Regions from separate parts of the Bradyrhizobium sp. UFLA05-112 genome, predicted to be linked through region 3. Evidence: predicted binding sites of a transcription regulator. Region 3 holds the regulator's gene; each other region holds the start of a gene.
The links. Region 3 encodes LexA, which represses DNA repair genes until DNA is damaged. Its sites were predicted from a motif close to TGTTCNNNNTGTGTTCNG; they were not measured.
Positions count from the first base shown of each region.

Region 1: SO180_RS30570 (single-stranded DNA-binding protein) is a predicted target of LexA. The motif match lies at 7,656-7,673, and genes of this name have one in related genera.
Region 2: SO180_RS32090 (ribonuclease T2 family protein) is a predicted target of LexA. The motif match lies at 2,044-2,061, and genes of this name have one in related genera.

Region 1 covers NZ_JBANBK010000066.1:26,555-36,332, forward strand. Annotated here, with positions in the region: gene SO180_RS30540 (peptidylprolyl isomerase) at 1-360, opposite strand, end outside; gene coaD (pantetheine-phosphate adenylyltransferase) at 397-894, opposite strand; gene SO180_RS30550 (hypothetical protein) at 1,142-1,399, shown strand; gene SO180_RS30555 (potassium transporter Kup) at 1,580-3,433, shown strand; gene gyrA (DNA gyrase subunit A) at 3,491-6,226, opposite strand; gene SO180_RS30565 (DUF2306 domain-containing protein) at 6,395-6,793, opposite strand; gene SO180_RS30570 (single-stranded DNA-binding protein) at 7,008-7,499, opposite strand; gene SO180_RS30575 (outer membrane protein) at 7,946-8,716, shown strand; gene SO180_RS30580 (outer membrane protein) at 8,953-9,621, shown strand.
Region 2 covers NZ_JBANBK010000073.1:32,605-42,382, reverse strand. Annotated here, with positions in the region: gene SO180_RS32110 (ATP-binding protein) at 1-387, shown strand, start outside; gene SO180_RS32105 (DUF3617 domain-containing protein) at 486-1,022, opposite strand; gene SO180_RS32100 (hypothetical protein) at 1,060-1,353, opposite strand; gene SO180_RS32095 (hypothetical protein) at 1,535-2,002, shown strand; gene SO180_RS32090 (ribonuclease T2 family protein) at 2,108-2,800, shown strand; gene SO180_RS32085 (23S rRNA (adenine(2030)-N(6))-methyltransferase RlmJ) at 2,898-3,758, shown strand; gene SO180_RS32080 (cold-shock protein) at 4,010-4,225, shown strand; gene SO180_RS32075 (outer membrane protein) at 4,298-4,921, opposite strand; gene uvrC (excinuclease ABC subunit UvrC) at 5,177-7,240, shown strand; gene pgsA (CDP-diacylglycerol--glycerol-3-phosphate 3-phosphatidyltransferase) at 7,336-7,953, shown strand; gene moaD (molybdopterin converting factor subunit 1) at 7,950-8,201, shown strand; gene SO180_RS32055 (molybdenum cofactor biosynthesis protein MoaE) at 8,312-8,779, shown strand; gene prmB (50S ribosomal protein L3 N(5)-glutamine methyltransferase) at 8,779-9,738, shown strand.
Region 3 covers NZ_JBANBK010000061.1:2,785-12,562, forward strand. Annotated here, with positions in the region: gene SO180_RS29280 (SEFIR domain-containing protein) at 1-1,082, opposite strand, end outside; gene SO180_RS29285 (hypothetical protein) at 1,323-1,574, opposite strand; partial or broken gene SO180_RS29290 (ComEC/Rec2 family competence protein) at 1,748-3,124, shown strand; gene SO180_RS29295 (hypothetical protein) at 3,133-3,570, opposite strand; gene lexA (transcriptional repressor LexA) at 4,194-4,892, opposite strand; gene SO180_RS29305 (molybdopterin molybdotransferase MoeA) at 5,068-6,279, opposite strand; gene SO180_RS29310 (hypothetical protein) at 6,507-6,683, shown strand; gene SO180_RS29315 (hypothetical protein) at 6,785-7,018, opposite strand; gene SO180_RS29320 (HAD-IA family hydrolase) at 7,153-7,779, opposite strand; gene SO180_RS29325 (alpha-hydroxy acid oxidase) at 7,789-8,922, opposite strand; gene SO180_RS29330 (hypothetical protein) at 8,961-9,179, opposite strand; gene SO180_RS29335 (S41 family peptidase) at 9,218-9,778, shown strand, end outside.

The DNA of each region.
Region 1 (9,778 bases), on a different contig from region 3:
GGCCATCCCGACGACGCCGCGGGCGAAATGCACCTTGGAGAATTCCTGCTTCAGGTTCGGATATTTCGAGCCGCCGGTGCCGTTGCCGTTCTGGCCGTCGCCGGTCTGCGCCATGAAGCCGTCCATCACGCGGTGAAACGGCACGTTGTTGTAGAAGCCTTCGCGCGCGAGTTGCTTCAGCCGCTCGGCATGCTGGGGCGCAAGATCCGTGCGCAGCTTGATGACGATGCGGCCCTTGGTCGTGTCGATGACGAGCGCGTTGGCCTTGTCGAGGCCCGCCGGCAGGGTCTGAGCGACGGCAGGGGCAATGCCGATCAGCGCGGCAAAGATCGTGGCAAGAATTGCGAGACGACGGATCATGAAAACTCCGGATCAGATGAGATGAAACGCGCGCCGCTAGCCGGCGAATTTTGCCTTGAGCAGGCTTGCGACGAGCGGCGGCACGAATGCCGAGACATCCCCGCCCATGCCGGCGATCTGGCGCACCAGTGTGGCGGTGATCGGGCGGACCATGGGTGAGGCCGGCAGAAAGACGGTGTGCACCTCCGGCGCCATGGCCTCGTTCATGCCGGCAAGTTGCATCTCGTAGTCGAGGTCAGTGCCGTCGCGAAGCCCCCTGATCATGATGGTCGCACCGTGCTTTCGCGCCGCGGTCACGGTCAGGTCGTCGAAGGTCGTGGCTTCGAAGGCGCAGCCGGCCTGGGCAGCGATCGGCCCGCAGACGTCGTAGAGCATCTTGAGCCGTTCCTCGGTCGAGAACAGCGGCTTCTTGCCGGGGTGCACGCCAAGCGCAACGACCAGACGGTCGCACAGGGGAACGGCATGCCGGACCACGTCCAGATGGCCGTTGGTGATGGGGTCGAAGGAACCCGGATAAAAGGCGATACGCGGCATGGCCTCCTCCTACCGCGCCCTGCATTGCCCGGCAAGCCGGCAGGTTCCCTGCCCGCTTTTCCCGCAAGAAATGTCGGAACCCCCTGAACTGTTTCGTCCTGAGGGCAGCGACGAAACAAAACGGATCGCGAACGAAACCATTTCCCGTATCCGCGAAGACGTCCGGAAACTGGCCATGGTTACTAATCCGCGCAACGAAATGACGGGCCGCAAACAGGCGCAGCGGCCGCATCACAGGGGACCGTCTATGATCAAGACTCTTTCAGCGATCGCTGTTGCTGCATGCGTTGCCGCGGCTCTTACCGTGCTGCCCGGTTTCGCTCCGACCGTCGAAGCCAGCGTGCCGCAGCCCCTCGCCAAGGGTGACCGGCTGGATATCCGCGTCATCGGCAAGGATTGCTCGCAGCAGGCCTGGCCGAATTTCGAAGCCTCCTGCCTGCGCCGCGCCGGCACCAAGGCAAACGTCCGCGAGGTGCGCCTGGTGACCGCCGACCGGACGCCGTAGGCAAGCTGCCTAATCCGGCGTCACACAAACCCCATGGAAATTTGCGGCGTCTCGTCGCAGACTGAGCTGACGACCGCGCCCTCCGGATAGCCCGGCGGGCGCGTCGCCATCAGGGGGTTGCCATTGACCAGTACGCCTGCTGTCGCTACCGGCCACCATCCCAATCCGCTGCCCCTTGCCATGACCATGGGCGCCCTGGGGGTCGTCTACGGCGATATCGGAACAAGCCCCCTTTATGCCTTGAAGGAGGCCGCCAAGGCGGCAGCCCATGGCGGGACGGTCACCCAGGACGCCGTGCTCGGCGTTGCGTCCCTGATCCTGTGGGCGCTGCTCCTGATCATCTCGCTGAAATACGCACTGCTGATCCTGCGCGCCGATAACCGCGGCGAAGGCGGCATCGTGGCGCTGCTGGCACTGCTGCATGCGCGTCACGCCCAGCCGGGCACATGGCGTGCACATCTCCTGGTGGTCGGCCTCGTTGGCGCCGCCCTGCTCTATGGCGACGGTGCGATCACGCCGGCGATCTCGGTGCTGAGCGCCATCGAAGGTCTGAAAGTGGATGCGCCATCGCTCGCGCCGGTCGTGGTGCCGATCACGATCGCCATCCTGATCGGCCTCTTCATGATGCAGAAGCAGGGCACCGGCTTCATCGGCCGGATCTTTGGCCCCGTCATGCTGGCCTGGTTCGGCGTGCTCGCCGCACTCGGCATCCACGGCATCGTCAAGGCGCCAGCGGTGCTCGCCGCGCTGAGTCCGCTCTATGCCTTTGAATTCCTGATCCACCAGGACTTCCACATTTCCTTCGCGATCCTCGGCGCGGCCTTCCTGGCGGTGACCGGGGGCGAAGCGATGTATGCCGACATGGGGCATTTCGGGCGCTTGCCGATCCGGCTGGCCTGGTTCGCCATCTGCCTGCCGGCCCTGGTGCTCAATTATTTCGGACAGGCCGCGCTCCTGATCACCGACCCCACGATGATCGAGAATCCGTTCTTCCAGCTCTGCCCGGATTCGCTGCACTACCTGCTGGTCGCCTTCTCGGCTGTTGCGACCGTGATCGCCTCGCAGGCCATCATCTCAGGCGTGTTCTCGCTGACCCAGCAGTCGATCCAGCTCGGCTTCCTGCCGCGGATGCAGATCCGTCACACCCAGAGCGATGCGATCGGCCAGATCTATGTACCGCTGGTGAACTGGCTGCTGGCCGCCGCAACGCTCGGCGCGGTGCTCTCCTTCGGCACGTCGGACGCGCTTGCCGGCGCCTACGGCATCGCGGTGTCGCTCCTGATGGCGATCACCACGCTGCTCGCCGCGCTTGTCGCGATCCAGTGGGGTTATTCGCCGTGGCTGGTCGTTGCGGTCAACGGCTTCTTCTTTGCGATCGACGTGATCTTCTTCGCGGCCAATTCGATCAAGCTGTTCGAGGGCGGCTGGTTTCCGCTGCTGCTCGCCGGCCTCGTCGCCTTCCTGATGCTGACCTGGCGCAGCGGCGTCAAGCTCGTCGAGCGCGCCCGCGCGAAGCTCCGCCAGCCCGAGGAGGATCTGATCGAGACCGCCGTCAACAAGTGCCGCGCCAGGCTTCCCGGCACCGCCGTCTATCTCGCCTCGGCGCCGAAAGGCGTGCCGCTGGCGCTGACGCAATTCGTCAAGCACAACCGCGTGCTGCACGAACGCGTGCTGCTCGTGACCGTCCTGATCGAGGAAATCCCGCACGTGCCCGACGAGGAGCGCACCGAGGTTATCGAGATCATCCCGGCGATCACGCGCGTGGTCATGCATTACGGCTTCATGCAGAACCCGACCATCTATGAGGGACTGAAGCTCGCCTGCCGGCAGGGCAAGCTGCCGGGCATCGACCTCTCCGACATCACCTACTATGTCGGCCGCGAGACCATCATCCCGAGCGAGGACATTCCGGGCATGTGGGTATGGCGAGAGTCGCTGTTTGCCTTCCTGCAACGCAACGCCGAACGTTCCGCCGCGTTTTTCGGCGTGCCGACCGGACAGGTGGTGGAGTTCGGTACGGAGCTGGAGATCTAGCGGATGGCGAATAGCCAATAGCGAATGGAAATCTGTCCATTCGCTATTCGCCAAACACTACTCGCCATTCTCGCCGTTGCCATTCTCGGTCTCTTCCGTGATGTGCTCGACCGAGACGACGTGCTCGTCGTCGGCGGTGTCGAACACGATCACGCCCTGCGTCGAGCGGCCGGCGATGCGGATGCCTTCGACCGGGCAGCGGATCAGCTGGCCCTTGTCGGTCACCAGCATGATCTGGTCGGCCTCTTCCACCGGGAAGGACGCCACCAGATTGCCGTTGCGGTTGTTGACGCTCATCGCGACGATGCCTTTGCCGCCGCGTCCCGTGGTGCGGTACTCGTAGGACGACGTCCGCTTGCCATAGCCGTTGACGGAGACGGTCAGCACCACCTGCTCGGCCGCCGACATCTCGACATAGCGCTCCTGCGGGAGCTGGAAGCTGCCGGACGTCTCCTCGGCCTCGGCGTCCGCTGCGGCCTCATCAGCCACACCTTCGCCGGCGACCGCGCGGCGCATCTTCAAGTACGCCGAGCGTTCGTCCGAGGTCGTGTCGACATGGCGCAGGATCGCCAGCGAGATCACCTTGTCGGCCTCCGCCAGCGCGATGCCGCGCACGCCCATCGATGTGCGCCCGGTGAACACGCGCACGTCCGTGACGGGGAAGCGGATGCACTGGCCGCCGGCGGCGGTCAGCAGCACGTCGTCGCGCTCGGTGCAGATCTGCACGTCGACGATCGATTCATTGTCGTCGAGCTTCATCGCGATGATGCCGGAACGGCGCACATCGACGAAGTCGGACAGCTTGTTGCGCCGGACATTGCCGCCGGTGGTAGCGAACATCACGTCGAGCTGGCCCCAGGTGGATTCATCCTCCGGCAGCGGCATGATGGTGGTGATGCGCTCGCCCTGCTCGAGCGGCAGGATGTTGATCAGCGCCTTGCCGCGCGCGTTGGGGGCGGCCATCGGCAGGCGCCAGACCTTCTCCTTGTAGACCTGCCCGCGTGACGAAAAGAACAGCACCGGCGTGTGCGTGGAGGCCACGAACAGGCGCGAGACGAAGTCCTCATCGCGGGTCTGCATGCCGGCGCGGCCCTTGCCGCCGCGGCGCTGCGCCCGATAGGCCGACAGTGGCACGCGCTTGACGTAGCCGGCATGCGAGACGGTGACGACCATGTCCTCGCGCTGGATCAGGTCTTCGTCCTCGACCTCGCCTTCCTGCTCCATGATCACGGTCCGGCGCGGCGTGGCGAATTCCGCCTTCACCTCGGCGAGCTCGGTCTTGACGATGTCGAGGATACGGGCGCGCGAACGCAGGATGTCGAGATAGTTGCCGATCTCGCCGGCGAGTTTTGAGAGCTCCTCGCCGATCTCGTCGCGGCCGAGCGCGGTGAGGCGCGCCAGACGCAGCTCCAGAATTGCCCTGGCCTGCTCCAGCGACAGACGGATGGTGCCGTCCGCGTTGATGCGGTGGCGGGGATCATCGATCAGCGTGATGATGTCCTCGACATCACGCGCCGGCCAGTCGCGCGTCATCAGGGTATCGCGCGCGGCGGCCGGCGTGGGCGAAGTCCGGATCACGCGAATGATCTCGTCGATATTGGCGACGGCGATCGCAAGACCAACCTGCTCATGGGCGCGTTCGCGCGCCTTGCGCAGCTTGTACTTGGTGCGGCGGGTGACGACCTGCTCGCGGAAGCCGACGAAGATCGTCAGCATATCCTTCAGGTTCATCGTCTGCGGACGGCCCGAGTCGAGCGCAACGCTGTTGACCCCGAAGCTCGTCTGCAAAGGCGTGAACTTGTAGAGCTGGTTCAGCACCACGTCGGGCATGGCGTCGCGCTTGAGCTCGACGACGACGCGGTAGCCGTCGCGGTCGGACTCGTCGCGCAGGTCGGAAATGCCCTCGATCTTCTTTTCCTTGTAGAGCTCGGCGATACGCTCGACCATCGTCGCCTTGTTCACCTGATACGGGATCTCGGTGATGACGATCGCCTCGCGTTCCTTGCGAATGGTCTCGAACTCGACCTTGCCGCGCATCACGATCGAGCCGCGGCCGAGGTGGTAGGCGCTGCGGATGCCCTGGCGCCCCAGGATGATGCCGCCGGTCGGGAAATCCGGACCTGGGATAATGTGGTTCAGTTCGTCGATGGTGAGCGAAGGATTGTCGATCAAGGCCAGGCAAGCGTCGATCACCTCGCCCAGATTGTGCGGCGGGATGTTGGTGGCCATGCCGACGGCGATGCCGCCGGCGCCGTTGACCAGCAGGTTCGGGAACCGCGCCGGCAGGACCACCGGCTCCTTGGTCGAGCCGTCATAATTGTCCTGGAAGTCGACCGTCTCGCTCTCGATGTCCTCGAGCAGTTTGAGCGCGATCTTGGTCAGGCGCGACTCGGTGTAGCGCATCGCCGCCGGCGGATCGCCGTCGACCGAGCCGAAATTGCCCTGCCCGTCCACGAGCAGTTCGCGCATCGAGAAGGGCTGCGCCATGCGCACCAGCGCGTCATAGATCGCCTGGTCGCCGTGCGGGTGGTATTGGCCCATGACGTCGCCGACGATGCCGGCGGACTTCTTGTGCTTCTTGTCGGGCGTATAGCCCTCCTCGTTCATCGAGAAGAGGATGCGCCGGTGCACCGGCTTCAAGCCATCACGCGCATCGGGCAGCGCGCGCGCCACGATCACGCTCATGGCGTAATCGAGGTAGGACTTCTTCATCTCGTCGAGGATCGAGATCGGGCGAATATCCGAAGGATGCTCCGGCTTGTCGCCGGGCTTGTCGTTATCGTCGTCAGCCAAGGGGAAATCCGGTGAGTTCTTGTCCGGGAATCATATAGCGCATCGGGGGTCTGATAACCACCCTCGCGCAGTCCCGGGAGGCGCTTTTTCCGCTTATTTTTCCAACGACTTACGGCTTCTGCGAAGACTCGGCAGGAGGGAGCGGAAAGGCCCCTCTGGAACCCTGCCTTATGAGCCCAATATCACCTGATGCATGATGCGTCCCGGCAGCAGCGTGAACAGCCCTGCGATCACCAGTGCGCCGGCGAACATGAAGATCATTATGCGCCGGTGATCGGCGACGCGATGGGTATGCGCCCGCCACACCGCGAGCGGCAGCATCACAAGCGTGAAGATCGAGAGCAGATGAATCGGACTGAACGGCCCGACCAGCCGGATCTGGTGGATCCAGAACGATGACGCGGCCACGATGGCCATCAGCGCCACCCAGATCCAGCCGACGGTCCGGTGCGGCAGCGTCCCCTTGGGCGCCGCGAACTGGACGACGCCAAGCGCAAAAGCGGCCATCGCCGCAAAGGCATGGAGCGGAATGGCTGGAGCAGCGTCAAGCAGAGGCGCGAGGGTCATGGCTGAGGCGTCCTGGCGATGGCGCCTGAGAAGCCGGCGCGAGCAATGTAAATAGCATTAACATGAAGTTAATACCATTCACATCGCCCGACATCAAATCCTCAGGCGCAACATCAGCGCGGCCGGTAAATACCAGCTTGATCAAAAGATTGGTAAGAGACGCTGACCCTTTGTGCGAAGGCGCCGAACCAGGCTCTTAGGACGGCAAGTCAGCTCAGAACGGAATGTCGTCATCCATATCGCTGTTGCGGCCACCGCCCGCCGCGACAGCGCGGCGCGGCGCGCTGCTCACCGGGCCAGAGGAGCCGAAGTCGCCGCCCGGCTCCTCGCCAAAGCTGCCGCCTCCTCCGCCACCGCGACCGTCGAGCATCGTGAGGTTGGAGTTGAAGCCCTGCAGCACCACCTCGGTCGAGTATTTTTCGGCACCGCTCTGGTCGGTCCATTTGCGGGTCTGGAGCGCGCCTTCGACATAAACCTTGGCGCCCTTCTTCAGGTACTGCTCGGCGACCTTCGCGAGCCCCTCGTTGAAGATCACGACACGGTGCCACTCGGTCTTTTCCTTGCGCTCACCGGTCGCCTTGTCCCGCCAGGTCTCCGACGTCGCGACGCTCAGATTGGCGATCGGCCGCCCGTCCTGGGTGCGGCGGATTTCCGGATCCTTGCCGAGGTTGCCGACCAGAATGACCTTGTTGATGCTTCCCGCCATCGCCGCTCTCCACTCCAAACTGCGAAATTGCTCGAAAAAGCCGGAGCCGTGCCAAAACCGCTCGCTGCCGCTTGCTGAAGGACCCTATACGCTGGCGGACGTCGCCGAGCCCGCGGTCCCGCAGGTTATCCCCACATATAGCACCTGGGCAGGCAGCGTTCCAGCTTTGTTCCTATGGGCGGCGACCGGATGCGCGCGCAACATGGGGTTGCATACTCGAAAAATCACCGGAACCGCATGGAACTTTTTCGGGTTCCAGCGCGCGCGAAATACCGCTTAACATTCATTAACTTAGGAACCTCCCAGTTCACTCGCGACTGTTGCTTTTTGGAGACGGACTCTACCTCCAAATCAGACTACGCTTGGTGCGACATCAATTCATTGGGCGTCGCGCCTGATTGACCGCTTCGGGGACTAAAGAAGCGGGTACAGCCGGAGGGACAGAAATGAAGAAGATCTTGGTGGGGGTCGTTGGTGCCGTTGCGCTGAGCCTGTCGGCTCCGGCGAGCGCAGCGGATCTCGCGGCGCGTCCATACGTGAAGGCTCCGCCCCCGGCGGTCGCCGCAATCTACGACTGGAGCGGCTTCTACATCGGCATCAACGGCGGCGGCGGCTCGGCCCACAAATGCTGGGACTTCGTGGACAGCACCGGCTTCGTGACTGGCGTCCCCGGCAGTCTCGTGGGTGAAGGCTGCCACAACGCAACCGGCGGCACGGTCGGTGGTCAGATCGGCTATCGCTGGCAGACCAGCCAGTGGGTGTTCGGCTTCGAAGGCCAGGGCAACTGGGCCGACTTCCGGGGCGACAACACCAGCGCCGTCTTCCTGACCGACCGCAACCGTTCGCGCATCGACTCCTTCGGCCTGATCACTGGCCAAATCGGCTATGCCTGGAACAACGTGCTGTTCTATGTGAAGGGCGGCGGTGCGGTTGTCGGCGACAAGTATGACGTCTTCGACGTCCCAAGCGGCGCGCTGCTGGCTTCGGCTCGCGAAACGCGTTGGGGTGGTACAGTCGGCGCCGGCCTGGAATTTGGCTTTGCGCCGAACTGGTCGGTGGGCGTCGAGTACGACCACCTCTTCCTCGGCCACCGCACCATTGGCTTCACAACGCCCGGCGGTTTGTCGTTCGGCAGCGACCGAATCGGCCAGGACGTCGATATGGGCCTCGTCCGCCTGAACTATCGTTGGGGCGGCCCGCTCATCGCGAAGTACTGATCTCCGCCAAAACTATTCTTCTCGAAAAGGCCGGCTAACGCCGGCCTTTTTGCTGCGCGCATGCATTCGGCGAGAATAGGTCAGCTACACTTACACGTTTTGGCGTGGTGTGGCTTCTCGGGTACACAACTATGGGCTTCACTGGTGTAAGCACGACCTCAGTTGGACCAGAGCGTCCGCTGTCCTTCCGCGCACGGAAGGCAAAAACAGAAACTGGGACTGGGATTAAGTTGAAAATGAAGAAGGTTTTGTTGGCTTCGGCCAGTTTGTTCGCACTCAGCGCGTTCGCTCCGGCCATGGCTGCCGATCTGGCGGCCCGCCCCTACACCAAGGCTCCGGTGGCCGCAGCGGCGGTCTATAACTGGACCGGCTTCTACCTCGGTGGCTTCGGCGGCTACGCCTGGGAAAACACCTCCACTGACCCGAAGTTGAAGGGTGGTTTCGCCGGTGGCACGGTCGGCTACAACTGGCAGACCAGCAACATCGTGTTCGGTCTCGAAGCCGATGGCGGCTGGGCTGACGTGAATGCCTCGGCGACCGCACTCGGCGTCACGGTGAGCTCGAAGACCGATGCGCTCGGCACCGTGCGCGGCCGCGTCGGCGTCGCCTTCGATCAGGTCCTGCTCTACGCGACCGGCGGCTACGCCTGGATCGACAACAAGATCAGCGTCTCGGCCCTCGGCGTGACCGTCTCCGACAGCAAGTTCCACTCGGGCTGGACGGTCGGCGCGGGCGTCGAAGCCTTCTTCGCCCCGCAGTGGTCGGTGAAGGGCGAGTACCTCTATCGCAGCCTCGGCAGCGAGAACTATTTCACCGGCACCGTTCCCTCGGGCACGCTCAACCTGCACACGTTCCAGGTCGGCGTGAACTACCACTTCGGTGGCCCGGTGGTTGCGAAGTACTGAGCTTCGCCTGACGCGAATTCTCGACGGAAAGACCGGCCTTGCGCCGGCCTTTTTTTGTTCCGGACGGGCCTTGCGCCCTCGCTACTGCCAAGTGCCGCCAGCGCCACAACAATCCGTTGACGATTCGCAACTCGCACTGGAAATCCGCTCTCGTTCT
Region 2 (9,778 bases), on a different contig from region 3:
GACGCCGAGCGCCACGGCCACACTGCGACAGTCGCGTTCAACGGCCTGCCCGTGGTGACGGTGAAGCCGGCCTCGTTCAAGCGCTGCCTCGCCAACCTCGTCACCAACGCGGCACGCTACGGCAAGACGATCGCCATCACCGGCCAGCGCGATCACCGCTATCTTACCGTCACCATCGACGACGACGGGCCCGGCATCCCCACGCATTTGCGCGAAGAAGTGTTCAAGCCGTTCTTGCGGCTGGACAACGCCCGCAACCAGGACGAAGGCGGCACGGGCCTGGGCCTTGCGATCGCACGCGACATCGCTCGCTCGCATGGCGGCGACATCACGCTCGGCGACAGCCCGATGGGCGGATTGCGGGCGAGCGTGCGGATCCCGGTATAGCGCTGAAGCGGCCCGGATGGAGCGAAGCGCAATCCGGGATTCTGGCGCGGCGGATGGGAAGGCCCCGGATTTCGCTTCGCTGCATCCGGGCTTCGAACCTACTTCGGCAGCAGATCCTTCAGCTTCGCGGCGTCCTTGACGTTCATCTTGAAGCCGCCGGGCATCACGATGTCGCCGGGCTTCTGGTCCGCCTTGCACGGGCCGAGCCATTTGGCCTCGATCGTCGTGGTCGCATCGCGCCCCGCAGCGCCGGCAACGCCGCCCTGGATGTGCGCGGTGCTCTTCACCGTGTAGGCGGCGTTGAAGTCGCCGGTGATCTCGGCATGGGAGGTCGTGGTGGTGCCGGCGACGTTGCAGACGGAATCGCTGACATAGCCGGTTGCCGTCTTCTGGATGTCCTGCTTGGTGCAGATCTGCTTGGCCATCGGGGAGACGTTGTTGCTCATCTCCTTGTCGACAGTCTCGTCGGTGCAATGCTGCATGGTCATTTCCGGCATCGGCCCGCCGGACCGGAGCATCTTCATCTCCCAGAGGCCGGCCTTGCGCACCGGCAGATCCACCGCATGCGCAACCGTCGTCGCCGACATCGCGAGCGCGACGAGGCTAGCGCAGAAAACAACAGGCCGTCGCGTCATGCGCCCAACTCCCGGTCACAGCTTGCGGTCTGAAGGATCAGTACAGCGTACGCAGCGGCTGCTCGGCCGCGCCATACGGAACCCAGCGGCAGGAGAAGGAGATGTAGCCGCCCTCATAAGCCTGCACGGCGAGGAATTTCACCACCTTGCCATAGCGCGCGCAGTGATCGACCGCGACCTGACGTGCGTCCACATGGGTCGCCATCGAATAGGCGATGATGCCGCCGGTGTCGTTGCCCTTGAAGGGGGGTACCGGCAGGATGTCGGCGCGCGCGAACCCGCTTGCCAGCATTCCAACGGTGAGAAAGCCCGCGGCCGCAATGATTCGCATTCCCGTCACTCCTTTTGGCTTGCGCCAGTTTACGGCGCCGCGGACGCGCTGAAAAGAACGGAAGGCCTGCCAGGTGCGACGTTGCGTGCAACTCGCTGGCGAGTGTTGCCGCGCTGCACTTGACCTCTCCCCACCTTCGCGGCACGGTCCGATGCTTGCAGCCATATCTCCTGGATTGCCCATGCGCGACCTCGTCACCTCTCTGAAATCGTTCCGCTTTGCAGCGGTATTCGGCCTCATTCTGGGGGCGGTGTCGCTGACCGAGGCCAAGGCCGCCAATCCGCTGGAGCTGAACTTCTGGCTGGAGGGGCCGCGCTATGACGGCCGGGTCGCCGACTGCGACAAGGCGCTGCCGACGATCGCCACGCAGTTCTGGGAAAAAGAAAGCTCGTTCTGGAATTCGTCGTTGAAGATCACGGGCTTCGCCGGGATCCACGAGACCGCCTTCCGGCCTTGGCAGTCCGACAACCTTCCACGCCGCTATTGCACGGGAGATGCCATGCTCAGCGACGGCAAGGTGCGCAAGGTGCATTTCTCGATTCTCGAGGACGGCGGCTTTGCCGGCTTCGGCCAAGGCGTCGAATGGTGCGTGGTCGGCCTCGACCGCAATTGGGCGTACAATCCCTCCTGCCGTGCGGCAAAACCCTGATTCGGGTGAAGCGTCGCGCCAAAGCGGGCGGCGTTCAATTTTGTTCTTGAAATGTTCTCGTTGCCTGCTAGGCTCTCTTGCACAGTCTAGTTGAAGGGCGTCGCCATGTTTTATTCCAGATTGCATTCCCTGTCCCGTTTCCTGATCTCCCTCGTACTCACGGCCGGCCTCGTTACGCTCGCAGGCAGCGCAATGGCGCAGGACAAGCGCCAGAACGCGCCCGGCGAATTCGATTTCTACGTGCTGTCGCTGTCCTGGTCGCCGTCGTTCTGCGAGGAAGCGGCCGAGCGCGGTGGCCGCTCCCAGATCCAGTGCGGTGGGCGGCCCTACGCCTTCGTCGTGCACGGGCTGTGGCCGCAATATGAGAATGGCTTTCCGGAATACTGTCAGCGCCCGGCGCCCCGCCTGAACCGCAGCATCGTCTCCTCCATGCTCGACCTGATGCCGGCGCCAGGGCTGATCTTCAACGAATGGGACAAGCACGGCACCTGCTCGGGCCTGTCGGACCGCAACTACTTCGAGACCGTCCGGAAAGCGCGCGCCGTCATCAAGATTCCGGCCGAGTATCTCGATCTGTCGCAGGCCAAGACCGTGGCGCCCACCGACGTCGAGGAGGCCTTCATCAAGGCCAATCCCGGGCTGAGCAGCTCGTCCGTTTCGGTGACGTGCAACCGGACACGGTTGTCAGAGGTGCGCATCTGCCTCAACAAGGACCTGCAATTTCGCTCCTGCGAAGAGCTCGACCGCCGCGCCTGCCGCCGCGACCAGGTGACGATGCCGCCGATCCGCGGCGGCTGAAGTCGCAGGTCTGCATCCTCGTTTTGCGGAATCAGGCGAGGCACCTTCCCGCAGCGACGGCAGTTACTTTCACCGCCCGATGTCGTAACTGTCCGATATGAACTATCGCCACGCCTTCCACGCCGGCAGCTTTGCCGATGTCATCAAGCACATCGTGCTCGCGCGCATCCTGACTTACCTTCAGGACAAGCCGGCCGCGTTCCGCGTCATCGACACCCATGCCGGCGCCGGCCTCTACGATCTCAAAAGCGACGAGGCGCAGCGCGGCGGCGAGTGGCTGACCGGCATCGCCCGCGTCATGCAGGCACGCCTGTCCAACGAGGTTGCTGCACTCACAAAGCCCTATCTCGACATCGTCCGCGCCTTCAATCCGCGCGGCGAACTGAAGGCCTATCCTGGATCACCGCTGATCGCGCGTGGCCTTTTGCGGCCGCAGGATCGCCTCGTCGCCTGCGAGCTCGAGCCGAAGGCGCGCAAGGCGCTGATCGATGTGCTGCGCCGCGACACGCAGGCGCGCGTGGTCGATCTCGACGGCTGGGTCGCGCTGCCGGCTTTCGTACCGCCGAAGGAGCGACGCGGTCTGGTGCTGATCGACCCTCCCTTTGAGGCCAAGGACGAGTTCGAGCGGCTCGGAGAGGCCTTCTCGGAAGCGTTCGCCAAGTGGCCGACCGGCATCTATGTGATCTGGTATCCCGCCAAATCCAGGCGCGCCACCGACGCGCTCGCACAAGCGGTGGCGCAGGCCGCAGTCGCAGCCAAACCTCAAGGAAAATGCCTGCGGCTCGAATTCAGCGTCGCACCGCAAAGTACCGATGCACCACTCGCCACGACGGGGCTTTTGATCGTCAACCCACCCTTTACGCTGCAGGGCGAGCTCAAGACCATCCTGCCGGAGCTCGAAAAGCCGCTCGGCCAGGGCGGCGCGGCCCGTTTCCGCCTGGAGGTGCCGAAGCCCTAAAGTAGTACACCTATTGGGAAAACTATGCATGAACGGTAGTCAATCTGCAAAGAACCGTATTATGCTGTGCCCCGTGACTGGCTTTACGTTCCGCTTCCGCGAATGGTTGCGGCGGAGTGAAGGCCTAAGAAGGATCCAGGCGGACTCATTAAGCCCGCTCAAGGGTGGCCAGCTCCCGGGCGCGTAGGTCCGGTCATGCCGAGATGCGTGTCTGCATCGCGGCGGAGGAGCAATGCGGGGGAGGAGTCCCGATGGCCATGACGGGCACAGTTAAGTTTTTCAACGGCGAGCGCGGTTACGGCTTCATCAAGCCGGACGATGGCGGTCGCGACGTCTTCGTTCACATCACGGCGGTGGAGCGGGCGGGACTGAAAGACCTCACCGAAGGACAGCGTATCACTTTCGAAGTCGAGCCTGACAAGAAGGGCAAGGGACCCAAGGCGGTCAACCTGGTGATCCTTTCTTAGGCGAAGCCTGGCGCAAAAAAATCCCAGCCGCGAGGCCGGGAGTTTTAGGTCCGGTATTTTCTTCTTCAGCTATCAGAAGTGATAGTTCACGCCCGCGCGCACCACGCTGGCGCTATAGCCGTTCGACACGCCGGTGATCGCGAACTGGCTCGAGGACAGATCGAGGAAGAGATATTCGATCTTGGCGCTCCAGTTCTGCGCGATGCCGAACTCGGCGCCGACACCTGCGGTCCAGCCCACCGTGGTATGCGATTCCGTCCAGCCAAAAGTTTCCGCGCGCAACTCGCCGAAGGCAAGACCGGCGGTGCCGTAAAAAAGGATGTTGTTGAAGGCGTAGCCGGCGCGACCGCGTACGGTGCCGAACCAGGGATTGGAGAACTTCCATGGCGCGAACGTATCGTCGGCACCGGTCGCCTGGATATCACCTTCCACGCCGAACACCCACGGGCCGTTCTGAAAATTGTAGCCGGCCTGGATGCCGCCGACGAAGCCGGCCGGCTTCGCGGGATTGTTGCTCACCGAGCCCCATTCATAGCCGAGATTGGCGCCGAGATAGGGACCAGCCCAGCTATAGGCATTGAGCGGCTGGTTGACGGTATAGGGTGCACGCTGCCCGTAATTGAGATCGGCGGCCTCTGCCGAAGCGCTCCAGCCCGCGGCAACCAGAGCCGCAGCGCCCATAACGAGCCTCTTCATCACACTCTCCAACGCAACTGCCGCAAGGCCATCGCGGTCGGCCAGCGCCGCTGCGCAAGGCAAGACCGCATGGTTACGGAACCACGAACTTTTCGCGTAGGATTTATCGAGAGTTTTAAGTTAAAGGGTTGTTAAGCGCGGTTACCGCCCGCTTAGCAGTCTTAAGGAAGCGTTACCGGGAACACCGCTCGCGGTCCGCTTCGGCCAGGCCCGGTGAAACTTCAAATCGGCTCTCCCAGCGCCTAAATTCGCATCATGGATCACGATTCCTCCGACACCCCGGACACTGCACGCGCGCGCAAGGTGCGGCGCAGCGCAGCGCCGGACGACGTCCCGCCGCAGGAGCAGGCCGCGCCCGACGTCGATCCCGCGACGACCGGCGGCGACGACGAGGATGAGGCGCGGCTGCCGGACATCCTGGAAGAGACCGGCGCGGTCGGCGAAGGACCGCTTGCGACCGGACATGATGCGATCGAGCGCGCGGTGCGTCTCGCCCCCACCTCGGCGGGCGTCTATCGCATGCTCAATGCGAACAACGACGTGCTCTATGTCGGCAAGGCCAAGAACGTCAAAAAGCGCCTGTCCAACTACGCGCGCATCGGTGCGCCGCAGCCGGCGCGCATTTTGCGCATGATCGCGGCGACGGTCTCGGTCGAGATCGTCTCGACCACGACCGAAACCGAGGCGCTGCTGCTCGAGGCCAACCTCATCAAGCAGCTCCGGCCGCGCTTCAACGTGCAATTGCGCGACGACAAGTCGTTTCCCTATATCCTGATCACCGGCGATCATTGGGCGCCGCAGATCCTCAAGCACCGCGGCGCACAGACCCGGCCCGGGCGCTATTTCGGCCCGTTCGCCTCGGCCGGCGCCGTCAACCGCACCATCACCGCGCTGCAGCGCGCGTTCCTGATCCGCTCCTGCACCGATTCGTTTTTCGAAAGCCGCAGCCGGCCCTGCCTGTTGCACCAGATCCGCCGCTGCGCCGGCCCCTGCACCCGCGAGATCGACTTCCCGGGCTATGCGACGCTGGTGCGGGAAGCGACGGACTTCCTCTCCGGCAAGAGCCACGCGGTGAAGCAGGAGCTTGCGGGCGAGATGGAGAAGGCCTCGGGCGAGCTCGAATTCGAGCGTGCCGCACTCTATCGCGACCGTCTCGCCGCACTATCGGCGATCCAGTCGCAGCAGGGCATCAATCCGCGCACCGTGGAAGAAGCCGACGTGTTCGCGATCCACCAGGAGGGCGGTTTCTCCTGCGTCGAGGTGTTCTTCTTCCGCACCGGGCAGAACTGGGGCAACCGGGCCTATTTCCCGCGCGCGGAGAAGACGTTCACGCCGGAGGAGGTGCTGGGCTCGTTCCTCGCCCAGTTCTACGACGACAAGCCACCGCCGAAGGTCATCCTGCTCTCGCATGAGATCGAGGAAAGCGAGCTGCTTGCCAACGCGCTATCGATCAAGGCCGGCCACAAGGTCGAAGTCTCGATGCCGAAGCGCGGCGAGAAGAAGGAGCTCGTCACCCACGCGCTGACCAATGCGCGGGAAGCGCTGGGGCGGAAGCTCGCCGACACGGCGACGCAGGGCCGCCTGCTCGAGGCGATGGCCGCGACCCTTACCCTGCCCCATCCGCCCAAACGCATCGAGGTCTACGACAACAGCCATATCCAGGGCACCAATGCGGTCGGCGCCATGATCGTCGCGGGGCCCGACGGCTTCGTGAAGAACCAGTACCGCAAGTTCAATATCAAGTCGGAAGGGCTCACCCCCGGCGACGACTATGCGATGATGCGGGAAGTCCTGCAGCGCCGCTTCAAGCGGCTGCTCAGCCCGCCCGACGAAACCGCGAAGGTCAAGGACGACGACTTCCCGCAATGGCCCGACCTCGTGATCATCGACGGTGGCCGCGGCCAGCTCAACGCTGTCAGCGAGATCTTCGAGGGCCTCGGGCTCACCCAGGTATCACTGATGTCGGTTGCCAAGGGGCCGGACCGCGATGCCGGCCGCGAGACTCTGTTCATGCCGGACCGCGAGGCGATCAAGCTCGAGCCGCGCGATCCCGTGCTCTATTTCATTCAGAGGTTGCGGGACGAGGCCCACCGCTTCGTGATCGGCTCGCACCGCAAGCTGCGCAAGAAGGACATCCGCGAGGCGGGTCTGCAGGAGATCCCGGGCATCGGCCCGTCACGCAAACGTGCCTTGCTGCATCATTTCGGAACCCTGAAGGAGATCGAGCGGGCGTCGATCGCCGATCTCGGCAAGGTTCCGGGGGTGAGCGCGGAAAGCGCCCGCAAGATTTTCGAGTATTTCCATCCCCAGCCGGGGTGAACTAAAGGGGACCAGCAGTCATATGGTCGTCGTCTCTGCACCTCATTGAGGCAGGGACGATTGACCTTGATGCGGCAGCGGTATTGGTAGAACGAATGAACATCGCCACGACACGGGGGGCCACCAAGAGCTCGATGTCCCTTCCGAACATCCTGACCTACGCCCGGATCGCCGCGATCCCGGTGGTGGTGGGCTGCATCTACGCCCAGTCGATCATGGACGGGCCGCTGTGGCTGCGCTGGGTAGCGGTTGCCATCTTCATCGCGGCAGGGGTGACAGATTACCTCGACGGCTATTACGCGCGGATCTGGAACCAGCAGTCAGCCTTCGGCCGGATGCTCGACCCGATCGCCGACAAGCTCCTGGTCGCCTCGTGCCTTCTGATGCTGGCGGCCGACGGCATCATCCATGGCTGGTCGCTGTGGGCCGCCATCGTGATCCTGTGCCGCGAGATCCTGGTGTCGGGCCTGCGCGAATATCTGGCGGCGCTGCGCGTCAGCGTGCCCGTAACCAAGCTCGCCAAATGGAAGACGACGGTTCAGCTCGTTGCGATCGGCTTCCTGCTTGCGGGCGAGGCCGGCGACCAGGTGGTGCCGGTGGTGACCCAGATCGGCCTGCTCCTGCTGTGGGCGTCGGCGCTGCTCACCATGTACACCGGTTACGATTATTTCCGTGCCGGTATTCATCACCTCATCAAGGAGGATGAGGGATGAAGGTGAAGTATTTCGCCTGGGTGCGCGAGCGCATCGGCAAGGCGGAGGAGACGATCGAGCCGCCGCCCAGCGTGCGCACGATCGAGGAGCTGATCGCCTGGCTCTCCGGCCGGAGCGAAGCCTATGCCTACGCGTTCGAGAAGCCGAAAGTGATTCGCGCCGCGATCGACCACGCCCACGTCAAGCCGAACGCTGTGATCGCCGGCGCCCGCGAGATCGCGTTCTTCCCGCCGATGACCGGCGGCTAGGTGGCGTCGTTGAGACAGCTCGCGCACGAACTCGGTTCACCTCTTCCTATCACCCGCGCCTTCGCGGCCTCTCCCCATGGGAGAGGTTTGACGCCTTCGACGCTGCAAGCATGACCGGCCCCGTCACCATCCGCATCCAGCAAGACGATTTCGACGTCGCGCGCGAGATCGCCGCGCTGACGAACGGTCGCACCGACATCGGTGCGGTCGTGAGCTTCTCCGGCATCTGTCGCGGTGACGAGGACAGCGCGAAGATTTCGGCGCTGACGCTGGAACATTATCCGGGCATGGCGGAAGAGGAGATCAAGCGCCACGTCGACGAGGCCATTGCGCGCTGGCCGCTCGACGGCGTCACCGTGATCCATCGCGTCGGCCGGATCACGCCCGGCGCAAACATCGTGCTGGTGGTGACTGCCTCGCAGCATCGCCAGGCGGCATTCCAGGCGGCCGAGTTTTTGATGGATTACCTGAAAACCAGCGCGCCGTTCTGGAAGAAGGAAGAAAGCGCAACCGGCACCGGCTGGGTCGAGGCCAATACCCGCGACGATCAGGCCGCCGCACGCTGGACCAAATCCTGATGGCAAAAGCATCCAAGAAGACCACGCGCGGCCGCGCCGCACCAAAGCTTGCGAAGGTCGGCGCCGGCGAGCTCCTGACGCTGCTCGATTTCGTCCGCTATGCGGTGAGCCGCTTCGTCGAAACCAAGCTCGCCTTCGCGCATGGCACGACGGATCCGGTGGCGGAAGCCGCTTTCCTGGTTTGCGAGGCACTGCACCTCAATCCCGAGCAGTTCGAGATCTTCGCCAATGCCCGCGTTACCGCGGCCGAGGGCAAGTCCATCCTTGCGTTGATCGACACGCGCGTCAGCACGCGCAAGCCGGCCGCCTATCTCGTCAACAAGATCTACATGCGCGGCCTGCCCTTCTACGTCGACGAGCGCGTGATCGTGCCGCGCTCCTTCATTGGGGAGCTCCTGGATTCGCATCTCGGCGGTGACGGCGAGGTCGGCTCGCTGATCGACGACCCGGTCGCTGTGGAGCGCGTGCTCGATCTCTGCACGGGCTCCGGCTGCCTTGCGATCCTCGCTGCGCAGCACTTCCCGAATGCGCAAGTCGATGCCGTCGACATCTCCAAAGGGGCGATCGAGGTTGCCGCGCGCAATGTCGCCGACTACGGTCTCGAAGACCGCGTCACACTCCATCGCGGCGACCTGTTCGCGCCGCTCGGCAACGCGCGCTACGACCTGATCATCTCCAACCCGCCTTACGTCGACGCAGAAGGGATGGCGTCACTGCCGCCGGAATGCCGCGCCGAGCCGAAGCTCGCCTTCGATGGCGGCGCCGACGGGCTCGACGTCGTGCGCCGCATCCTGCACGACGCACCTCGCTACCTCACGCCCGAGGGTGGATTGCTATGCGAGATCGGCCGCGGCCGCGAGCGGATCGATGAGGCGTTCCCCGAACTGCCGCTGCTCTGGCTCGACACCGAAGACTCCGAGGGCGAGGTGTTCTGGATCGCGGCCGCCGATCTCGGCTGACGCGAGCGGTTGCCGGAACAAGTCAAACGCCTCCACGTTC
Region 3 (9,778 bases):
AGGTCAGCATGCAGAGACGTCCGATTGAGTGAAAGTCGCCGCTTTCGAACTTCCAAGCTAGTGAGGGAGCAACAAAACATCGAAATGCCTTGTACAGGCTGATGTGAGTGCTCTTGGATTGCACCTACATAGACTCCGCCGGTGATCAAGTGATCTAATGACGCGAACCTCTCATACTTGAGAAGGACCGCAGCCGTATAAATGAAGAGTTCGTGGATAATGAATTTGAAGTTGTCGAACCAATCCTTCGAATAAGAGTTCAAGTTCTTGGGAGGGTAGCTGTAGGGCAGTACGGACTCGAAGAACCTCTTGATCAACGTGATTGCGTCCTCGGTCGGATTGTTCCTCGCAAGCGCAGTGAGGACGCGGACAAACTCGTCACGATAGGGGAGGAAAGACTCGATCGATGCGATTATTGCGTCATCGAACGGGTCAGATTTCGTGTCTACTCGCAGCGCCTCGAAGTTCTCAGCCAGCACTTCGAGATAGCCACGTAACGACGCGTCGCTCTGCGGCGAGCCTCGTTGAAGGAGATCTATTGTACGTGCGGCTCTTGACCTCGTCGGCAACGACACCGAGGTTTCTTCGATATATACTGGTGGTTTGCCAACTTGAGGCTTAGGAAAAAGAGGCTTGCCAAAAATCCAGCGAACCAATTGCTCGAAGTTCTCCGGATAGATCTCCTCGTTACTTAGATCGATGAAGATGCGCGAACCATAGTAGGTAGGTAGATAGGCTTTTCCTTCCGCGTCAACCTCGGAGATCACGGCCACAAATTTGTCCTGATCAGCCTTGGCGTAGATCTTGGGTGAGATGATTTGCGTCTCGGTGCCGACGCCACCACGCCGGTCGTCGGCGCGTTCCGCATAGAGACGATCCGAAACGATAACGACCTTCTGCACCTCCGGATCGGGGACCATCCTTTCCATGAAGGCGATCGAGTCGTGCCCCTCTTTGAGATCCCACTTGTCCAAAATGGCATCGACGCCGCTTTCACGTAGCTGCGTGGCTAGATCAACCACCCACTGCTGATGTTCGGGCGAAGTCCAGCTATATGAAACGAACACTTTGGGGGCTGACATAAGGGGGCTCCACGAATCAACGCCTGATCGTGGCATGATCGGAACGCACGCAGCATTCTACTGCGGGCATTTTCCGCCTTATTCACGCGACCAGTCGGGCGGAAGCTTCGACTAAATCTGGACCGCAAGCCGGCTAAGGCTTTTCACGGGCCGTGGGTCCAGTGGTCGGGAAGCCCTCGACAGCTGGCGCGGCGCTGGCCGCATGTCTTGAGCAACGTTGTCGATCCCGGTTGGGTGTGCTCAAGGATCGGCGGCCCTGGGGCGCCGGTAGATCTCGCGACGAGACAACGAACCCAGACTTGCCGGGTCGTAAGCGACGAACCGGCCGCCTTGGTCAGCGGTCGTTATTGGCATCATCTTCAGCAGGAGCAGCCGGCCGATGAGCTCCGGCATCGAGGCGGGGATATTCTCCCGTAGCGAACTCAGCCGTTGGCATTCGTGATCGGCAGTATCCGATCCGTGCGTTCCATGGCCGGCAACTTTGTCAGCCATGGTCGGTAGATTCGTTGTGCGGGCCGACATTCCATTATTTCATTTAGGGACTTGAAGGTGTCCGCGAGCTGCTTGCTTCCCATGTGCTTCCCAGCGCCTTCTTATCGGGAAGCTCCTCACTGTAAGTTACTATGGTTTAATGAGAATTTACGCACATCAGCCGGCGTCAGCGCGTGTCCGGCTATCACATGGCGGTCGTCGCCGGCGTCGTGTTCTTTGCGGTACGCGCGCTGCTGGCGCTGATCCCGGGATTTGCAGTGGGCTATCCGATCAAAAAATGGTCCGCTGCGGCAGCACTGGTGGCTGCCGCGTTCTACCTGCTGCTGTCCGGCGCGGAGGTCGCAACACAAAGATCGTTCTTCATGACGGCGGTGGTGCTGATCGCGGTGATGGTCGATCGTCGCGCCATCACTTTCCGCACGCTCGCGGTGGCCGCGATGATCGTGCTCGCTGTCGCGCCGGAGGCGTTGGTGCATCCGAGCTTCCAGATGTCGTTCGCGGCGACGCTTGGTCTCGTCGGGCTGGTGCAGATCGGCATGCCGAACCTGTTGGCCTCGCCCGATCACTCCGTCACTGCGCGCATCGCGCTGTGGGGCGGCCGCGAGCTCGTCATGCTGCTGATGGCCTCGCTGATCGCGGGGCTCGCGACGACGCCCTATGCCGCCTTCCATTTTCATCGCGTCACGCCCTACGGCGTGCTCGCCAATCTCGCGGCGATGCCGGTGGTCTCGGCGCTGGTGATGCCGGCCGGACTTTTGGGGCTGATCGCAGCGCCGTTCGGGCTTGATGGCGTATTCTGGTGGCTGATGGGGATCGGCATCGACTGGATGGTCGTTGTGACGCGCTGGGTCGCGGCGTTGCCTGGCGCCGTCGGCCGCATCACCGCCTTCGGGACCGGCCCGTTGACTGCCGCCAGCATTGGTCTCGTTCTGATGGGCCTGTTGCGCACGCCGCTGCGCTGGGTGGGCGCCGTCGTGCTGACGCTCGCAATCGGTTGGGCGCTGCACGTGCGCCAGCCCGACATCCTGATCGCAGGCGACGGCCACAGCATCGCGGTGCGCGGCAAGGGCGGCCAACTGCACCTGATCCGAACCGGCAAGGACAATTTTCTTCTCAAGGAGTGGCTTGCATCTGATGCTGATCCGCGCGGCGCGACTGATGCGTCGCTCGCCGATGGCGTCTCATGCGACGAAGGCGGTTGCGTGACGCCGCTCGCCGATGGTCGCCTGGTCGCGCTCTCGTTGCGTATCGACGCGCTGGCGGACGATTGCAGCCGCGCCGCGCTGGTGGTGACGGCGAAGCCTGCAGCAGCCGGTTGCGCGGCGATGGTCGTGGATCGCGAGCGTCTGAAGACGCAGGGCGCACTCGCGCTATCGCGCGATGGCGACGGTTTCACGCTGCAAACGGTGAAAGCAAGGAGCGCAAACCGCCCCTGGTCGCCGGCCGGGGCCGGCGATAGCGATTTCGAGCTCAGCCTCGCACCGCGGCCGGCTACTCCACGCAGCAAGGATGCTACGCCATCGGAGGCCGACCTGCAGGCCGAGGATTGAAAGACGCGTCAGCCGATCGGCAGGCGTGTCGTGGGCGTCGTGGTCGTGTGCTGCTCGACGGCGGGCTGCTCTGTCTTCTCGCCGAGCGGCTGCGTCACCGGCAATTGCAGAACCGTGGCACGCTGTCCCTCGACGAGCTGCGTTACCAGCACGTAGTTGCCGTCGGGGAATTCGATCGCATCATGATGACGATCGGGAATGTGCGGATCGACCTTACCGAACTTGCCGACGCGGGAATTGACGGTGCGCGTCCAGATCCAGCGATTGTCGTAGCGGACGTTGTCGGCGAAGGCGAGCTCGGTGCCTGGCAGGAGGCAGACGGCAACCGAGAGATCACGCTCCGACGCAAATCCACGCGTCGAGGTGCCGCGGAAGGTTGTCGTGACGATCGTCTCGCCGACTTGAGCGGGGCGGGTCGCAACGGCATGTAGGCTGTAGTCACACATCGGAGTGCTCCTCATGCGAGATAGCAGGTCCGCGCCCCCCCGGAGGCGCAGGCCTCTACCAGAGTTGGAAGCCTACGAGTGTATCGCGTTTGTGGGCAAATCTGCGGCCCGTCTGCGCATCGCCCGATCACATTATCTTTCCCGGCAAACGAGGAACAAAGCCTCTCGCCGAGACTCTATCTTGGTTCACATCATTCACTCACGCGAGCTTCCATCAGCGCCGGCAGCGGAGTACCCTGAAGAGGGCCAGCTCGCCTGCGGCGCAGGTGCGATCGCATTGTTGGAATTGCGGAATGGCGCGCTGGTTGCCGCCGCGTGCTCTGCCTTTCGGGCGGCGTGGCCTTTCGGGCGGCGTGGTGTTGCGCTGCATCGCTCGCAGGTGCCGATCCCGCGATCAAGGCTGCCGAGATCACGCCTAAAATCACCTGCCGCATGGGTTTTGTCCTCTGCAGCCCGCACAGCGCATTCGCGCCTGCCATGCTTGAGGATTAGCTCTGTGCAGGTGTAGGGATAATCACAGTGGAAGCGACAACGCTATTTTGCTGGAGCGGACGATCCGTCCGCCCGTATCGCCGTGCGATGGCTGGCAATCTGCCGGGCAATCGGTACTTTCTGCTGGGCAATCAGTACTTCCGATACAGCCCGATCAGCTTGCCCTGAATCTTCACCCGGTTCGGCGGCAGGATGCGCACCTCATAGGCGGTGTTGGCGGGCTCCAGCGCGATCGACGCGCCGCGCCGGCGGAAACGCTTGAGCGTCGCTTCCTCGTCGTCGATCAGCGCCACCACGATGTCGCCGGTGTCAGCGGTCTCGTTGCGCTGGATCAGCGCCATGTCGCCATCCAGGATGCCGGCATCGACCATCGAATCGCCGCGCACTTCGAGCGCATAGTGCTCGCCCGAGCCGAGCATGTCCGGAGGCACGCTGATGGTGTGGCTGCGGGTCTGCAACGCCTCGATCGGCGTGCCGGCCGCGATCCGTCCCATCACGGGCACGGCGACCGGACGCTCGCCGTCGTCGACAGACGCGCTGGCGCTCCGCACCTTGCCGAGATTGCCTTCGATGACGCTCGGCGTGAAGCCGCGGCGGCCGGCGCCTGCGGCTTGAAGCTCGGGCAGCTTGATGACCTCGATGGCGCGCGCGCGGTTAGGCAGGCGACGGATGAAGCCGCGCTCTTCCAGCGCGGTGATCAGGCGGTGAATGCCGGACTTCGAGCGCAGATCGAGCGCGTCCTTCATCTCATCGAAGGAGGGCGGCACACCGCTTTCCTTGAGGCGCTCACTGATGAACCGCAGAAGCTCGTATTGTTTGCGCGTTAACATCTCGACCAAATCCCCCGGTTGATGTCGTTCGATTCCGAGACGCCAGATTCAGCAGAAGCCGCTAGATGCTCGAAACAAATCATGAACGGACACTATATGTTCGATATGTGTTCCGCAACCACTTAATTTTGTGTGAACGCGGCGAAGTTCGCATCACGCGCGAATCAGATTGCACTCACAAGGGCAGCCGCAACACCTCGCAAGGCGTGCCTGCTTCGGCCTTTGGCGCGAACGGCGCGCGCACGAGAAGTGCTTGTGCGGTAGCAAGATTCGCAAGCAGCGAGGAGTCCTGGTGGTTGACGGGAACGGCCACCAGCGTGCCGTCCTCGCGCTCCTCGAGCCGTGCGCGCAAATAGTCCTCGCGGACGTCGTTGGGCCCGACGTCGCGCCCGAGCACGGCGCGCTCGCGGCGGTGATGAACGCGCGAGCGGCCAGCAAGCGCGCGAATCAACGGCACCATGAACAGGAAGCCGCAGACATAGGACGAGACCGGATTGCCGGGCAGGCCGATCACCCGCATCGCGCCGAGATGGCCGTGCATCATCGGCTTGCCCGGCCGCATCGCGATCTTCCAGAACGCCATCTCGAAGCCTTCGGCCTGGAGCGCTGGCCTGACCAGATCGTGGTCGCCGACCGACGCACCGCCGGTCGTGATGAGGATGTCGGCGCCGCTCTCGCGGGCCCGGCGGATCCCGGCGGTGGTCGCCGCAACCGTATCGGCGGCAATGCCGAGATCGACCGTTTCGGCGCCCTCGGCCCGCGCCAGCGCGTGCAGGGCGTAGCCGTTGGAGAAGACGATCTGGCCCGCGCCGGGCGTTGCGCCCGGCATCACCAACTCGTCGCCGGTCGCGAGAATCGCGACCCTCGGCCGGCGACGCACGGCAAGCTCCGGATGGTTCATGCCGGCGGCCAGTGAGAGGTCGCGTTCGGTGAGTCTGGCTCCCTGTCGCAGGAGCACGTCGCCCTCGAAGAAATCGACGCCAGCAGGACGGATGTGCCGTCCAGCGATCGCGGCCTCCTTGATCGTGACGCGCCTGCCGTTTGCGACCGTGTCCTCCTGGATTACCACCGCGTCCGCGCCATCGGGCACCACGCCGCCAGTGAAGATCCGCACGGCCTGGCCCGCGCCAACCGCTCCCGCAAATGGCCGGCCGGCCGCGACCTCGCCGATCACGGTGAGCTCTGCGTCCACCGTCGCCGCGTCGGCGGCGCGCACCGCATAGCCATCCATCGCCGACATCGCCTGCGGCGGCTGCGTACGCCGCGCGGCGACATCGCGCGCCAGCACGCGATGGTAGGCCGCATCCAGCGCAACCATCTCCTCGGCCACCGGCTCTACGCCGGCAAGCACTGCGGCAAGCGCGTCGGACACCGGCATCAGGGCCACGGGCAAACTCCTGCTGAGCAAATCGAAGGACAGGTCGCGTTGCGTTCTAGCCGAGTGCAGGCTTCGAGGCAAAAGGGGGCGATCACGAAGGCGGAGATGAATTGTCCCTCCAGCACCGGAACGGCAGGGATGCCCTTTAGGACAATATCGCGCCTTTCCGCTTCCAGCTCAGAATTGCCGCGCGCCATCGCACGCAGGTGCGTCAGGAGACATCCGGGAGAACCCTGATGGCAGAGACTTCAAAGCTATCGGTTGAGAAAGCTCTCGAGAAGCTGCGCGGCGATGAGCCGCCGAAATCGAAGAGCGCAAAGCTGGACGAGGAGATCGAGGCGCTCAAGGAGAAGACGAGCCGCATGCGCGCGCAACGGCAGCGTCTCGATCGGCCTCAACCCAAGCGCAGTTGAATGCGCCTAGCGTGGACGCCGCGCGATCGTCTCGATGACGAGAAGGACCGGGATGACGGTGGCCAAGCATGCCACGGCGACAACCAGGCTCACGGCTAGCATCAGGTGGCTCCCGTTTCATTGTCCGGATCGACGTCGGGCGCCTTCAGGCTGTGATCCATCTCGGGCAGGGGGTCGCCCTGCGATTTGAGATCCGCCGCCTTGCTGACCAGCTTCGCGGACAGCTGCGAATTCGACGTTGACTTGGCGAACTTGAGAAGGATCGAGGCTTGCTTGTTGAAGTAAGACTTGCCCAACACGATCACACATCCGTTGTAGAAAATCCCAACGGACATACGACTCCCGACGCGTTGATCCGTTCCGGGAACTCTGTCTAAAAATGCACAGAGTGAGTTGGTTCCACAATTTGCTAAAAAAGTTCCCGGTGATGGCCGGAACCGAACGCTGAGCGACCGCAGCAATGGGGCGCTTAGAATCCCAGCGCCTTCAGCGCCTCGCCGACGTCGTGAGGCGACGTGACGTGAACCGCGGTCAGCCCTCGTGCCCGCGCGCCTTCGATGTTTTCGGCGAGATCGTCGAAGAACACGATTCGCCTCGCCGGCACGCCGATCGCGGCGACGACATGGTCGAAAGCTTCCGCATCGGGTTTGCGCAGGCCGATGCTGGAGGACAGGTACATCTCGCGGAAATGGCCGAGCACGTCGGCATACTCCTTCGAGAAATAGTCCACATGCGGCCGGTTGGTGTTGGAGAAGGCGTAGAGCGGCACGTGTTGTGCCGCGCGCGGCAACAGGTTGGCGATGTCGGGCATCTCGCCCGCGAAGATCGCATTCCACCCCTCCAGGAATTGCGCGTCGGAGATTTCGATCCCGAGCGAGCGGCGCAGCCAGTCGAAATAGACCTCGTCGCTGATCTTGCCCATCTCGTGCAGCCGATAGGCCTCATCGCGGACATAGCGCGTCACGATCGATTGCGGTTCGCAGCCGGCATGTCCCGCCCAGCAGGCGATCGCCTTGGAGAAATCGATGTCGAGCACGACGCGACCGAGGTCGAACAGGAGCGCATCCGCGCTGCCGGGAGAGAGGAGGGAGGTCATTGCATCCTTTCAGTAACGATAAGGCTCGATATCCAGCAGCGGAAACGCGCTGAACACGCTTGGTACGTTGGTGGCGGTCGCCGGATGCAGGCAGGATGCGTTCACCTCGGCAAACGAGGTGGCCCCCAGCAGCCCGAGACACCGCAACACTTCGTCTTCGAGTAGCTCCAACATCCGTGTGATGCCGGATTCGCCGGCCGCGGCCAACGCCCAGCACTGCAGGCGCCCGATGCCGACGAGGTCCGCGCCCATGGCGAGCGCCTTGACGATGTCGGTGCCGCGGCAGAATCCGCCGTCGACCATGATCTTCGCGCGTCCCTTCACGGCATCGACGATCTCCGGCAATACGTGCATGGCGCCGCGGCCATGATCAAGCTGGCGGCCGCCATGGTTGGAGACGTAGATCCACTCGACGCCGTGATCGAGCGCGATGTGCGCGTCCTCGGCAGTCGCGATACCCTTGATGATGAGCGGGATCTTGAACTTGTCCTTGATCAGCTTCACGGTCCGCCACTCCAGGCCCTTCTGGTAGTCGCCGCCGGTGGCGCGCAGCCGGCTCTCGCGAACATAGCGCTTGGCGATGTCGCGTTCGCGACGGCTGTAATGGGCGGTGTCGACCGTCAGGCAGAACGCGGCGTAGGTGCTTTTCACCGCGCGGGCGACGACATCCTCGACGAAGGCGTCATCGCCGCGGACATAGAGCTGGTAGAAGCGCAGCGCATCGGGAGCTGCTTCTGCGGTCTTCTCGAGGCCCGGATCCGACACCGAGCTCAGCATATGCGCTGCACCGAAGGCGCCGGCCCCGCGTGCAACGGAGGCTGCGCCGTGCGGATCGAAGATTTCGAGCGCGCCGACCGGCGCCAGTACGACCGGCAGGCGCATCTTGCGGCCGAACTGCTCGACGGAACCATCGACATTGCGCATGTCGCGCAGCACGCGCGGGCGGAAGGCGATCTCGTCCAGCGCCATGCGGTTGCGGCGCATCGTGGTCTCCGTCTCGGCGGCGCCGACGATATAGTCCCAGGCGTTCTGGTTGAGGTTGGAGCGCGCCTTGCGAATGAATTCGTGCAGGTTCTGGAACGGCTCGTCGCTGGCACCCAGTTCGACGTTTCGTTGGGGCCGGATACGGGGCGCGTCGTTCATTGTTATCCTCCCGAGAATTTGAAGCCTTATTCCATCGCCTAACCGGTTCGGCGCGCCAAAACCATCCCAAAATCGCATAGCTTGAGCGCGTTGGCCGGACGGGTCGATTCCGCCCCCGGCGCGAACCGGCCGAGGAACGTTGCCAAAAGTTTAGGCTGGGACGAAGGGTTTTTTGCCGGATGCAAGCCAACGTGGCGGACCGGCCTTGAAGAAACCAGAATGGTATTGTGAGACACCGGCTGGATCGCCATTTGCATGGCGGCTCCCAACCGCCAGCGAAAAGGCCAATCGATCCATGCGGAAAACCCTGCTGTTCCCCCTCGGCGCGCTGACCGGCGCGTGTTTGACTCTGCTGGCAACCTCTCCGCAAGGCGGGCAATGGGTGGCGAGAGCGGCGGCGGGCGCGGACGATGCCTATTCGCAACTGAACCTGTTCGGCGAAGTTTTCGAGCGGGTCAAGGCGAGCTACGTCGAGAAGCCCGACAATTCCAAGCTGATCGAAGGTGCCATCAACGGCATGGTCACCTCGCTCGATCCGCATTCGCGCTACATGAACGACAAGGCCTGGACCGAGATGCAGGAGACCACCTCCGGCGAGTTCGGCGGGCTCGGCATCGAGGTCACGATGGAGGAGGGCCTGGTCAAGGTCGTGGCGCCCATCGACGACACGCCGGCCTCCAAGGCCGGCCTCCTGTCCGGCGATCTCATCAGCAAGATCGATGGCGAGGCGGTGATGGGCATGACGCTCGAGCAGGCCGTCAACAAGATGAAGGGCCCGGTCGACACCAAGACCAAGCTCACCATCGTGCGCAAGGGCGCCGACGCGCCGCTCGACGTCGCGATCACGCGTGAGATC